Regions from separate parts of the Pseudomonas sp. H2_A10 genome, predicted to be linked through region 2. Evidence: riboswitches for the same ligand, from Rfam matches in the RefSeq annotation. Region 2 holds a riboswitch; each other region holds the start of a gene.
What was found. Region 2 has a riboswitch for cobalamin ahead of AB4O23_RS16420 (CbtB domain-containing protein). Riboswitches for the same ligand answer to the same signal wherever they lie in the genome.
Positions count from the first base shown of each region.

Region 1: another riboswitch for cobalamin. It lies ahead of cobO (cob(I)yrinic acid a,c-diamide adenosyltransferase); the one in region 2 lies ahead of AB4O23_RS16420 (CbtB domain-containing protein).
Region 3: another riboswitch for cobalamin. It lies ahead of AB4O23_RS13350 (ABC transporter substrate-binding protein); the one in region 2 lies ahead of AB4O23_RS16420 (CbtB domain-containing protein).

Region 1 is NZ_CP162821.1:2,577,496-2,581,702, reverse strand. Features, by position in the region: gene bluB (5,6-dimethylbenzimidazole synthase) at 1-223, opposite strand, end outside; gene AB4O23_RS12050 (cobyrinate a,c-diamide synthase) at 220-1,548, opposite strand; gene cobO (cob(I)yrinic acid a,c-diamide adenosyltransferase) at 1,545-2,156, opposite strand; cobalamin riboswitch at 2,236-2,481, opposite strand; gene AB4O23_RS12040 (C40 family peptidase) at 2,579-3,118, opposite strand; gene AB4O23_RS12035 (C40 family peptidase) at 3,263-3,892, opposite strand; gene hda (DnaA regulatory inactivator Hda) at 4,102-4,207, opposite strand, start outside.
Region 2 is NZ_CP162821.1:3,514,132-3,518,338, reverse strand. Features, by position in the region: partial or broken gene cobN (cobaltochelatase subunit CobN) at 1-459, opposite strand, end outside; gene cobW (cobalamin biosynthesis protein CobW) at 463-1,524, opposite strand; cobalamin riboswitch at 1,619-1,817, opposite strand; cobalamin riboswitch at 1,860-2,064, shown strand; gene AB4O23_RS16420 (CbtB domain-containing protein) at 2,162-2,350, shown strand; gene AB4O23_RS16415 (CbtA family protein) at 2,362-3,066, shown strand; gene AB4O23_RS16410 (cobalamin biosynthesis protein) at 3,063-3,455, shown strand; gene cobM (precorrin-4 C(11)-methyltransferase) at 3,526-4,207, shown strand, end outside.
Region 3 is NZ_CP162821.1:2,873,334-2,877,540, reverse strand. Features, by position in the region: gene AB4O23_RS13365 (hypothetical protein) at 1-297, opposite strand, end outside; gene AB4O23_RS13360 (hypothetical protein) at 328-831, opposite strand; gene AB4O23_RS13355 (M24 family metallopeptidase) at 1,066-1,929, opposite strand; cobalamin riboswitch at 1,990-2,183, shown strand; gene AB4O23_RS13350 (ABC transporter substrate-binding protein) at 2,299-3,309, shown strand; gene AB4O23_RS13345 (FecCD family ABC transporter permease) at 3,306-4,207, shown strand, end outside.

The DNA.
Region 1 (4,207 bases), 940 kb from region 2:
CGACCACTTGCTGGATTTGCCCACGCAGGTGGCGGTCGCTGATGCGGATAAAACGCCACGGCTGCATCAAACCCACACTGGGTGCCTGATGCGCGGCCTGGAGCAGGCGATGAAGCAATTCGGGAGCCACCGTACCGCCGCTGAAGTGGCGCATGTCGCGGCGCTCGGCGATGGCGCGGTAGACGGCGTCGCGGTCGGCCGGGGCAAATGCGTTGTCGGTCATGGCCCTATCGAGGGCAAGCCCCCTCCCACATTGGGTGCAAACAAGGCGGCGACCGCTGATGGGTTCGATGGGAAATAAAAGTGCACATAAGAGGCTGTCATCCGCCCCTGTCGGTAAACCGCCTCGGCACCGCGCCCACCGTTAGGGCTCAGGCCACGGGCAATCGGCTGGCACTCGGTGCTGGTCAGGGAATGGTGATACGTGTGCCCACGCAACACGCCTTCCGGCAGTTCGACGCTTTGCAGGGCCAGGGCCGCGAGTTTCTTTTGCATCACCGCATCGCCCGGTAAAAGGCCGAGCAGTTCGGCACGGTTGCCGTCGACGTCGGTGAGCGAGTCCAGCAGGTAGAGCATGCCGCCGCATTCGGCGAGCAACGGCTTGCCGGCGGCGTGGTGGGCGCGGATGGCAGCGAGCATAGGGGTATTTTCCGACAGCGCCTGGTGGTGCAGTTCCGGGTAACCACCGGGCAGATAGAGGCTGTCGGCGTCGGGCAGTGCGTGATCATGGATCGGCGAAAAGAAGCTCAACTGAGCCCCCATCGCTCGCAGCAGGTCGAGGCTGGCGCCGTAGGTGAACGCGAAGGCTTCGTCACGGGCGACGGCGATGCGCACGCCCTTGAGCAATGGCTCCGCCTCGATCACCTGCGGTGCGGCGAAGGCCACCGGCGGCGGCAGCGCGACTTCGCAACTGCTGCCCAGGGCCTGGGCGGCGGCGTCCAGGCGCACATCGAGATCATTCAATTCGCTGGCCTGCACCAGCCCCAGGTGACGGCTGGGCAGCTCGATACCGGTCTCACGTGACAACGCGCCGTACCAGCGCAGGCCTTCGGTGAGGCTGCCTTCGAGCAACTGCGCATGGCGCAGCGTGCCGACGCGGTTGGCCAGTACCCCGGCAAACGGCAGGTCCGGCTGATAGCGCGCCAGGCCCAATGCCAGCGCGCCAAAGGTCTGGGCCATGGCGGTGCCGTCGATCACGCCCAACACCGGCACGCCGAAGTGCCGCGCCAGGTCGGCGCTGGACGGCGTGCCGTCGAACAGGCCCATCACGCCCTCGATCAGGATCAGGTCCGCCTCCCCCGCCGCTTCCCACAACAAGCGGCGACTTTCCTGCTCGCCCACCATCCACATGTCCAATTGATAAACCGGCGCACCGCTGGCGCGCTCATGGATCATCGGGTCCAGAAAGTCCGGGCCGCATTTGAACACGCGCACGTTGCGCCCCAGGTTGCGATGCAAACGGGCGAGCGCGGCGGTGACGGTGGTTTTGCCCTGGCCGGACGCCGGAGCGGCGATCAATACAGCCGGGCAATGACGGGGCGGGTTCACAGTTCGACGCCCTTCTGTGCCTTGATACCGGCCTGGAACGCATGCTTGAGCATGCCCATTTCAGTGACGGTGTCGCCCATTTCGATCAACTCGGGCTTGGCGCCACGGCCGGTGACGACCACGTGTTGCATCGGTGGGCGGGCTTGCAGGTCGCTCAGAACATGATCGAGGTCGAGGTAGCCATGCTTGAGGGCAATATTGAGCTCATCCAGCACCACCAGGCCAATGGACGGGTCTTGCAGTAATTGGCGCGACACGGCCCAGGCGGCTTCGGCGGCGGCAATATCGCGCTGCCGGTCCTGGGTTTCCCAAGTGAAGCCTTCGCCCATCACGTGAAAGCGCACTTGCTCGGGGAAACGGCGGAAAAACAATTCTTCGCCGGTACTGTTACGCCCCTTGATGAACTGCACCACGCCGCACTGCATGCCATGGCCCATGGCGCGGGCGAGCATGCCGAATGCCGAGCTGCTCTTGCCTTTGCCATTACCGGTGAGCACCAATAGCAAGCCGCATTCATTGGGTGAATTGGCGATGCGCTCGTCGATCACGGCTTTTTTGCGCAGCATGCGTGCCAGGTGGCGTTCATCGCGGTCGGGGGTATCGGTCATGGCAGCTCTCCGTTGGGGCTGAACAAAAACGGCGGGCAGGGAAAAGAAAAAACAGACAGCCAAGCATCGCCCACCGTGATGCTGTTGGATGATCCTGGCCGGTCTCCGGGCTCATGAGTGGCGTTCTGAAGCGAACAGGTCGACGCTGCGCCTTCCCATATCGCGAGCGATACAGTGGCTCAATGCAGGGTCTTGACTCATTTACCGTTGCGGGGGCAGCGCCGGAATTGCGGCGGCGCTGTGTATAAGCGCGCTCACTCACCGGCTTCCCTGTTTCACTCTGTCGACCCACGGGTCACAGAGCACCTGGAACAAGCGGCGAAGGTTAGTGGGTTGGAGGGCTAGCTGCAAGCGTCAAGCCTAAAGCTACAAGCAGGCATTGCGCCGTCTTGCAGCTTTAAGCGTGCAACGTGGCATTGATTCTAAGGATTACGCGCCAGATTGCCCGGCAATACGCGCTTGGCACTCAGGTAAGCATTCTGCCAATACGCTTTGGACAGGGTGTCCAGTTTCACCGTGCCACCGGTTTGCGGCGCATGGACAAAGCGACCTTCACCCACGTAGATCCCAGCATGGCTGACCTGCGAGCCACCACCGGTGGCGAAGAACAATAGGTCGCCGGTTTGCAGGTTCTGCTCGCTCACATCCTGGGCGCGCATCACGATCAGCTCGCGCGTGGTGCGTGGCAGGGAAATGCCGGCGGCGTCGCGGTAGACGAAGCCGATCAGACCGCTGCAATCAAAACCGGAGTCTGGCGTGTTACCGCCCCAGCGATAAGGCGTGCCGACCAGGCCCAGCGCACGAAAGAGCACGTCTTCGGCAGCAGGCGAAAAGTTCTGGGTGGAATAATTGAACACCGGCTTGGGCTTGACCGCGATGGGCGCGGGCGGCGGTGTGCGGCTGGCGCAGGCGCTGAGAAGCGCGGCGCAAACAATTAGAATCAGGCGGGCCGAGGTCGACATGTGCAGAACAATCCTGGTCTGGATGCGGCTTTCGCTGCCGAACGCTGAAAACCAGAACGCGCAAGCAAAGCTCGCGCGAACGGGTTACAACAATATCCAGGGATTCTAGCGCTTACGCGTCAAACTTCAAGTATCACTTTAAGTTTACTTACTGGCGGTAACCGTAGTCGGGGCCATGGCGAGTGCGCGCTTGGCTTCGATGAAGGTTTTGCTCCAGTAGCTGTCACCCAGGCTGTCGACTCGCACACCGCCACTGCGACGGCTGCTGGAGTGGATAAACTGGTTGTCACCCAAGTAGATACCGGCGTGACTGACACGACCACGGCCTGCCGTACTGAAGAAAAGCAGATCACCGGGCTTGAGGTTGTTGCGTGCGACCAACGGTGCTTTCACGTTGATCATTTCGCGCGTGGAGCGTGGCAGGTTCATGCCGGCTTCTTCGCGAAACAGATAGCCGATAAAACCGCTGCAATCGAAACCGGCTTCGGAGGTACCTCCGAAACGGTAACGGGTACCGATCAGGGACATGCCGCGTTCTAGGATACTGTCGGCCAGAACTGGAAGCTGGTAAGGCTTGTTGCCGGAGAAATCGGCCAGTTCTTTCTCGGTTGCCAGCTCTTCTTCATAAACGGAAGCAGACTGCGCAGCGACGAATTTTGCCTGGGACTGTTGTTGAGGCTTCTGCTGCTCTGCCACTTGTTGAGGGTGGGAGGCGCAACCAAACAACAGGGTAACGAGTGCGAGAGGCACGAGGGGTGCGAAGCGATTTAGCATGGGCACGACCGTGGCTGATGTGTAAAGAAGCCGAGACTATGCCCTCTATCACATCGATTTGCAAATTCAATCGTGCGCTATGTGACTTCGCGATTGGACCGTGACATCTAAGCCCTGATTCCAATTAATGACGTAAATGCGTAGCCCGCCGGGCTCAGACGTAGGTTTTCTGGCGCCTGAAAAGTGCCGAATCGTGACAAATCAACGTGTTACCAACCCAACGTCTCTTTGAGAAAAGGGATCGTCAATTTTCGTTGCGCCTGCAAAGAGGCCTGATCGAGCTGCTCAAGCAAATCGAACAAGGCGCTCATGCTG
Region 2 (4,207 bases):
ATAGAAATCCAGCGCATTGCCCAAGCCGCCCTGACGCAGAAATTGCCACAGGCGCTCGCGTTGCTCGGCGTTGACCGTGCTGAGACCACTGAGTTCGGGGTCGGGACGATCATCGCCCGGCACCAGGATCAGCGTGACGCCGCGCTCGGCCAACGCCACCAGACGTTCGATGCCGTAACGCCAATAAGCGATGCCGCCATGCAACGAAATCAGGATGACCTTGGCGTGGCGCAGCACTTCGTCAACGTAGAGGTCGACCGAGGCGTGGTTCTGCACCTGCATCGGGTTGGCCAGGCGCAGGCTGGGGTAATCCTCGGGCAGTTGCTGCGCCGCTTCGGCCAGCAGCGCCAGGCTCGAATCGCCGCTACACAGGATCACCAGTTCGGCGGGGGTTTGACCAAGGTCGGCAATATTGTCGTCCGCGACGAAACCACCGGGCTGAGTCCTGAGCAGGTGCATGGGTTAAGCGCTGAGCGCGGCGCGCAATTGCGCTTCAAGGGCGGCGGCATCCAGCTCCTGGCCGATCAGCACCAGGCGCGTAATGCGCGCTTCGTCTGCGCCCCAGGCGCGGTCGAAATGCTTGTCAAAACGCGTGCCCACGCCCTGGATCAGCAGGCGCATCGGCTTGTTGGGGATCGCGGCGAACCCTTTGATGCGCAGGATGCCGTGTTGCACCACCAGTTGGGTCAGGGCGTCGAGCAGCAGCGCTTCGTCGGCTTGCGGCAGGTCGATGGAGATCGAATCAAACGCATCGTGGTCGTGATCGTCTTCGCCTTCATGGTGGTGATCGTGATGGCTGTGGCGACCATCGATGTGCTCCTCGGAGCCGGCACCCAGGCCGATCAGCACGTCGAGCGGCAGGCGACCGCTGCTCGCTTCAATGACCTTGACGGCCGGCGGCAGCTCTTCGGCGACTTCCAGGCGCACGCGGGCCAGGTCTTCAGGGCTGATCAGGTCGCACTTGTTGAGGATGACCAGGTCGGCGCTGGCCAGTTGGTCGGCGAACAGCTCGTGCAGCGGCGACTCGTGGTCCAGGTTCGGGTCGAGTTTGCGCTGGGCGTCGACCTGGTCCGGGAACGCGGCAAAGGTGCCGGCGGCCACGGCCGGGCTGTCGACCACGGTGATCACCGCGTCAACCGTGCAGGCGCTGCGGATTTCCGGCCACTGGAACGCTTGCACCAGCGGTTTTGGCAGGGCCAGGCCCGAGGTTTCGATGAGGATATGGTCGAGGTCGCCACGACGGGCCACCAGTTCGCGCATCACCGGGAAGAACTCTTCCTGCACCGTGCAGCACAGGCAGCCGTTGGCCAATTCGTAGACACGGCCGTTGGCTTCTTCTTCGGTGCAACCGATGGAGCACTGCTTGAGGATTTCACCGTCGATACCCAGCTCGCCGAATTCGTTGACGATCACCGCGATACGACGGCCCTGGGCGTTGTCGAGCATATGGCGCAGCAAGGTGGTTTTGCCCGAGCCGAGGAAGCCGGTAACGATGGTGACGGGAAGTTTGGCCAGTGTTTTCATCGGATGCCCTTTTGGGGCGGGCATACGGGACGATTGGCCCTGCGACAGCGCGCAGCAGCGGATTTCGTCACCGGATCACCCCGCCCGGTTGAATTGGAAAATCGGTTGCGAGGCAGGTCTCCTGGCTTGGGGCTTGCGGGCCGTACGACCGGCGCCGGCTGCGCCTTCCCGCCTGATCGGCAGTGGCATGGCAGTCGGTAAACCCTTCACAGTTGCGGGGGCAGCCGCGGCTTGAACCGCGTTCCCTTCTTAGCTTCGGCCTGGGCCGAAGAACCTCGAAGGGTGCAAGGCTACAGGGGCTCGGTCAATTTGACTACCGCCGCTCTGCATGCTTTCCTACAAGCCTTGTTTCGGGTGCCCTTCACAGGGTGAAACGGGAAACCGGTACGTCATATCCGTATGGCAAGTCCGGTGCTGCCCCCGCAACGGTAAGCGAGCGAAGCGTCAGATCCACTGTGCCTGTACGGCATGGGAAGGCGATGCTTTCTAGACCCAGTGTCCCTCGCAAGCCCGGAGACCGGCCCGAAAACTTCAGATAACAAACCCGCGGTGGGCGGGCGCTGTTCAGAACCCTGTGGGCCTGGCTCGCGGGGTTTTCATGCGCTCGTTTCACCCTGACACCTGAAAGGGACGCGCCATGTCGATCATCAGCAGCACCTCGCACACCGCCAGCAGCACCTCCACCCTGAGCCAACGCCTGAGCGCCGCTATCGGCGCGTCGATCCTCGGTGCGTGCCTGGTGTATTTCGCCGGTTTCTCGCACATTGAGGCGGTGCACAACGCTGCCCACGATACCCGCCACAGCGCCGCGTTCCCGTGCCATTGAGACCTGCCGACATGATCAAGCGTATTGCGCAAACCGCAGGGTTCAGCGGCCTGTTGGCCGCCCTGCTGCTGACCCTGCTGCAAAGCTTCTGGGTTGCCCCGCTGATTCTGCAGGGGGAAACCTTTGAAAAAGCCCCGGCCGCCACAGAGGTTGTGCATGAGCACGCCGCCGGCGCTGCCGCGCACACCCATGACGCCGAAGCCTGGGAGCCGGAAGACGGCTGGCAGCGCGTGCTCTCGACCACGGGCGCCAACCTGGTGGTAGCCGTCGGTTTTGCGCTGATGCTGGCTGGCCTTTACACCTTGCGCACGCCGACTCGCACCGCCCAGGGCCTGCTGTGGGGCCTGGCGGGTTACGCGACCTTTGTGCTGGCGCCAACCCTCGGCCTGCCACCGGAGTTGCCGGGCACTGCCGCCGCTGACTTGGCGCTACGCCAGGCATGGTGGATCGGCACCGCCGCCTCTACTGCCGCCGGTATTGCGCTGATCGTTTTCGGCCGCAATGGGCTGCTCAAAGTGCTGGGCGCAGCCATCCTCGCGGTGCCGCACATACTCGGCGCGCCGCAGCCGCTAGTGCATTCAATGCTCGCGCCGCAAGCCCTGGAGGCGCAGTTCAAGATCGCCTCGCAGCTGACCAATATGGCGTTCTGGCTGGCCCTGGGCCTGATCAGCGCCTGGCTGTTCCGTCGCAACCGCGATGATCGCTACTCGGCATGACCTACGTGGTCGGCCTGGGCTGCCAGCGCGGTTGTGATGCAGCCACCCTGTTGAGCCTGTTTGATGCGGCCCTCGCCGAGGGCGGCATCGAGCGTCACCGTGTCACGGCACTGGCCAGCATCGACCGTAAACAAAACGAGCCGGGGCTACTCGCCCTGGCCCGATGGCTCGACCTGCCCTTGCGGTGCTTCAGCGCCGGGCAACTGGCCGTTTATGAAGCGCGGCTGAGCCATAAATCCGCAGTTGCCTTCGCCCATACCGGCTGTTACGGCATCGCCGAAAGCGCCGCCCTGGCCCTGGCCGAACAGCTCTGCGGCGGCCCTGCCCGCTTGTTGATCACCCGCCGGAAAACCGCCCAGGCCACCTTTGCGTTGGCCTGCGCCGGCTAAAATCCCGATAATCGCGCTTTCCGATCATGAGCATCCTTCATGCTCGCCCGTTTTTCGACAGGAACTCTCCATGACCGTCTACTTCATCGGCGCCGGCCCCGGCGACCCGGAATTGATTACCATCAAGGGCCAACGGTTGATCCGCAGTTGCCCGGTGATCATTTACGCCGGCTCCCTGGTGCCCGCAGCGGTATTGGACGGCCATCAGGCGGAACAGGTGGTCAACAGCGCCGAATTGCACCTGGAGCAAATCATCGACCTGATCAAGGCCGCCCATGCCAAAGGCCAGGACGTGGCACGTGTGCATTCCGGCGACCCGAGCCTGTACGGCGCGATTGGCGAGCAAATCCGCCAGTTGCGCGAATGGGACATTCCCTTCCAGATCATCCCCGGCGTCACCGCAGTGGCGGCCTGCGCTGCGTTGCTGGAGGCCGAACTGACCCTGCCGGACATCGCCCAAAGCGTGATCCTGACGCGCTACGCCGATAAAACCAGCATGCCGGTCGGCGAAGACTTCGACAGCCTGGCCCGCCACGGCACGACCATGGCGATTCACCTGGGGGTCAATCATCTGGAAAAGATCGTCACCGAGCTGTTGCCGCATTACGGCGCGGATTGCCCGATTGCCGTGGTGCACCGCGCGACGTGGCCGGACCAGGATTGGGCGGTCGGCACGCTCGCTGATATCGCCGGCAAAGTCGCCGCCAAGGGCTTTCGGCGCACGGCGCTGATTGTGGTGGGTCGGGTGCTGG
Region 3 (4,207 bases), 640 kb from region 2:
CCTCACTGACCAATTGCCCTCCAGGCACTTGGCTTGGGATATGTCGCCCAGACACTTGATTTCAGCAACCATGCTCGTTGAGCCACTGTCGTCCAGGGCATACAGGTCGGCTTTGCGCCGCTCGCCAATCGGCAAATCGGTCCAGAGGCTGATGTCATTCTTGAACCAGGCATACAAGCTGATTTCGGCCTGAATCCAGTGCTCGCGGCAACTGTTCAGTTGCAACACCTGTTCGAGTTTATCGCCCATTTCACGAAAGGCCCGCTCGAACAAAACAATCCATTGATCAGCATTCATGACTGACTCCCTGTGTATGACGTATCGAGGCTAGTGCTTGACTGGTGCATCCCAGCAATCCGGGTGGCGTGCGCAGACATCGTATTGGCGATCCATCAAGGCCATGCGGTTAATGTGGGCGTCCGTGGCCGCCCGGAACGACTGATTGCTGGTTGTGATATAGGCCGCGGTGCGGTCAGTCAGGCGTGCGTTTAACTGGCTGCGGGTGTGGGCATCCAGTGCCTGGGGCGCGGTGGCCATGGTTTGCAGTGTCACGTCGTTCAAACGACTCAACTCATCGCGGTAGGTGTTTACGTATTCGGCACGGGCCGCGTCATGCTGGTGGTTCAAGTCGTACTGCATGGCTTCCAGGTTCTGCTTGTAGAGCGCCCAATAGCCCTCGGGCAGCACGCCACCGTCTTGTTTACGCAATTTGGCAATGCGCGCGTCGTTATCCGGAGCCGGTTGGAGTACGGGCTTGCGCGCAGAAGTGACGACGGGGTCTTGATCAATGATCTGGTCGATCCAGCCCAGCCTTGAAGGGTTCGAGGGCAAAACCTGTCCTAACGGTTCAAGCGGCACTGGCGCAGCAGGTGGGGGTGACGACACTGACTGGGCGCAACCACCCAGCAGTAACAAGGTGCAAAGCCGGGTCAGGACAAGGACGTTGCGAAAAGACATAAGTTCTCCATGAACAAAGGCGAATCGAAAGGGCGCGGCAAATAATATCATTGAGCCATCACTGCGTATCACCCCATCGCCCAAGCATTCGCAGGGCGGTACAGCGCATCAATCCAGCATCCGGCTAAGCAGCCGGTGCCCATCTGCCGTCACCTCGACCATCGCCGACAACATCACGCCGTCGGCACCGTCCGTGGAGAGCAGGCTCCAAAAGTCCGGTGGCTGATACCTCACACCAACGGTGCCCGCCTTGGCGATCACATACACGTTGAGCACTTGCCCGGGTTGCATCAACGGGCTGTCACCCTCGACCTTGTAACCGAGCACTTGCGGCTTTTGTATGCGCGCCTGCCCCATGGCATAGCCCGCAAACTCACGCACCGCGACGGCATGGCCCGCGTCCAGTTCCTGTTGTATCGCCGCCCCCACATTGGCCAGCCGCTCGCCGCCCTGAACGTGGGCGACTCCGTTGGCCAGCGCACGGCGCGCAGTCATCAGCAATTGGCGTTGCGCCGGGGTGGCATTGGGTGTGGCAAACGTCCAGACCTGAGCAACATGGGCCTGCGCCGATGCCGCGATCAACTCCACTTTTACCAGCGCCGCGTCCGGGAACGGCACATCGGTGGGCGGCGCGGCGCTCACCTGGTTATTCACCGACACCGCCACCGCTGCCGGGTAGCCGCGATAACCGAACATCATCGGCAGCCAGCCGTGCTGTGCGTACTGGTAGAGTAAAAATTCCTGGACCGCAGTGCCGGTGCCGCCCTTGCGGATCAGCGGCGCGACCTTGCGCAACAGGTCACTGGCGATGGGCGCCAGTTTGGCTTCCTCGGCAAGAATGGTTGCGTCATCCAACTGGGCGATGGCGCGGGCCCTGTCGCCGATCGCGTCGGTGTAGCGGGCGAGCGCAGGGTCAGCGGCGTGTGCGCTCATGCAAAACAACAGTGGCACTATTCCCAGACGTATCAACATGGCCTTCCTTGGGTTGGTTATGGACGGACCCGAATTGTACCTCCACCCAGCGCCCAAGATGGACTACCATACCGCGCCGGTTCCCAAACGGGACTAATAGGGAATTCGAAACGCCGCACGCGGCGCCAATCGAAACTGCCCCCGCAACTGTAGATGCCGAGCCTGCTCCTTCATGCCACTGGACACCGTCCGGGAAGGCCGGAGCGAGGCGACGACGCATCAGTCAGGAGACCTGCCGGCCCAGCAACATCACTCACCGGCGGGGTGTCCGGGAAGGACATCCTCGCCTGCCCGAGCGGCAGCGTTCGAGGGCGTATTTCCGAGCCGTAACGCCCCTGCTGCACGTACGGTTCACACGGAGATTGCCCCATGCTGCCACGCGTTACCGCCCTGATCGCCGGGCTGGGCTTGTGTGCCCTGGCCCAAGCGGCGCCCACTCATTACCCGCTGGCGGTCGAAAACTGCGGCAGCACCGTGACCTTCCAGCACGCCCCCGAGCGCAGCGTGACCATCGGCCAGGCCGCCACCGAAATGCTCTACGCCCTGGGCGTGGGTGACAAAGTGGTCGGCACCTCGCTGTGGTTCAACAGCGTGTTGGCGCCGTTCAAGGCGCAGAACGACGGCATCGACCGCCTGGCCAACAACGAGCCGAGCTTTGAAGCGGTGATCGCCAAGCGCCCGCAACTGGTGGCGGCCGAGCTGGAATGGGTGGTCGGCGCGCAAGGGGTGGTGGGCACGCGCGAGCAGTTCCATGAATTGCAAATCCCCACCTACCTGCTGCCCTCCGACTGTGAAGGCAAAGACAACCTGGTCGGCGCCGACGGCACGCGGCTGGAGCCGTTCCGCATCGAGACGATCTACAAAAGCATCCACCAACTGGCGCAGATCTTCGACGTGCAGGATCGCGGCCAACAACTGAACGACGAACTCAAAGCGCGCCTGGCCAAATCCGTCGCCACCGCGCAAGGCAAGGGCTTGAAACACGCCAGCGCACTGGTCTGGTTCTCCAGCGCCGAGATGGCCAGCGACCCTTATGTGGCCGGGCACAAGGGCGTTCCCGAATTCATGTTGGAAACCCTCGGTTTGCACAACGTGGTGCAGTCCGATGAAGAGTGGCCCGCCGTCGGCTGGGAGACCCTCGCCAAAGCCAACCCGACCTTCCTGGTGATCGCCCGCATGGACCGCCGCCGCTACCCCGCCGACGACCATGAAAAGAAACTCGCCTTCCTGCGCAGCGACCCGGTCACGCGCAACATGGACGCGGTAAAAAACAACCGCATCATCATCCTCGATGCCCTGGCGCTGCAGGCAAGCCTGCGCACCTTTGATGGCCTTGAACAACTGGCCGCGGCCATCGACGGCTACAACCTGCCCAAATGATCCGTACCCTACTCGCCCTCGCGCTGCTGCTGGCCGCCGTCCTCGCCGGCGTGGCCATCGGCGAAACCGCCATCGAACCGCAGGTGGTGTTGCAGGTGCTCGCCAATAAACTGTGGAACGCCGGCTACCTGCTGGACCCCATCGACGAAGGCGTGGTGTGGAACTACCGCCTCACGCGCACCCTGGTCGCCGCCGCCTGCGGCGCCGGGCTGGCCACCTGCGGGGTGATTCTGCAATCGTTGTTGCGTAACCCGTTGGCCGACCCGTACTTGTTGGGCATCAGCGCCGGCGCCTCGACCGGCGCGGTGCTGGTGGCGTTGATGGGCGTGGGCGGCGGCTTGGTTTCGCTGTCGGCCGGCGCGTTTGTCGGGGCCATGGCGGCATTCGCCCTGGTGATTTTATTGGCGCGGGCCAGTGGCTCCATGAGCGGCACCGGGCAGATCATCCTCGCGGGCATCGCCGGCTCGCAGCTGTTCAATGCGCTCACCGCATTCCTGATCACCAAGTCCGCCAGCTCGGAACAGGCGCGCGGCATCCTGTTCTGGCTGCTCGGCAACCTCAGCGGCGTGCGCTGGCCGTCGGTGTGGCTGGCGGTGCCGGTCGCCGTGGCGGGCTTGGCCGTGTGCCTGTGGCACCGGCGTGCGCTGGATGCGTTTACCTTCGGCAGCGACTCGGCGGCGTCCCTCGGCATTGCGGTGCGCCGCGTACAGTTTGTGCTGGTGGGCTGCGCCGCGCTGGTCACGGCGGTGATGGTGTCGATTGTCGGCTCCATTGGCTTTGTCGGCCTGGTGATCCCCCACGCCGTGCGCTTGTTGCTCGGCACCGGGCACTCGCGACTGCTGCCGGCCAGTGCGTTGGGCGGCGCCTTGTTCCTGATCGCGGCCGATGTGCTATCGCG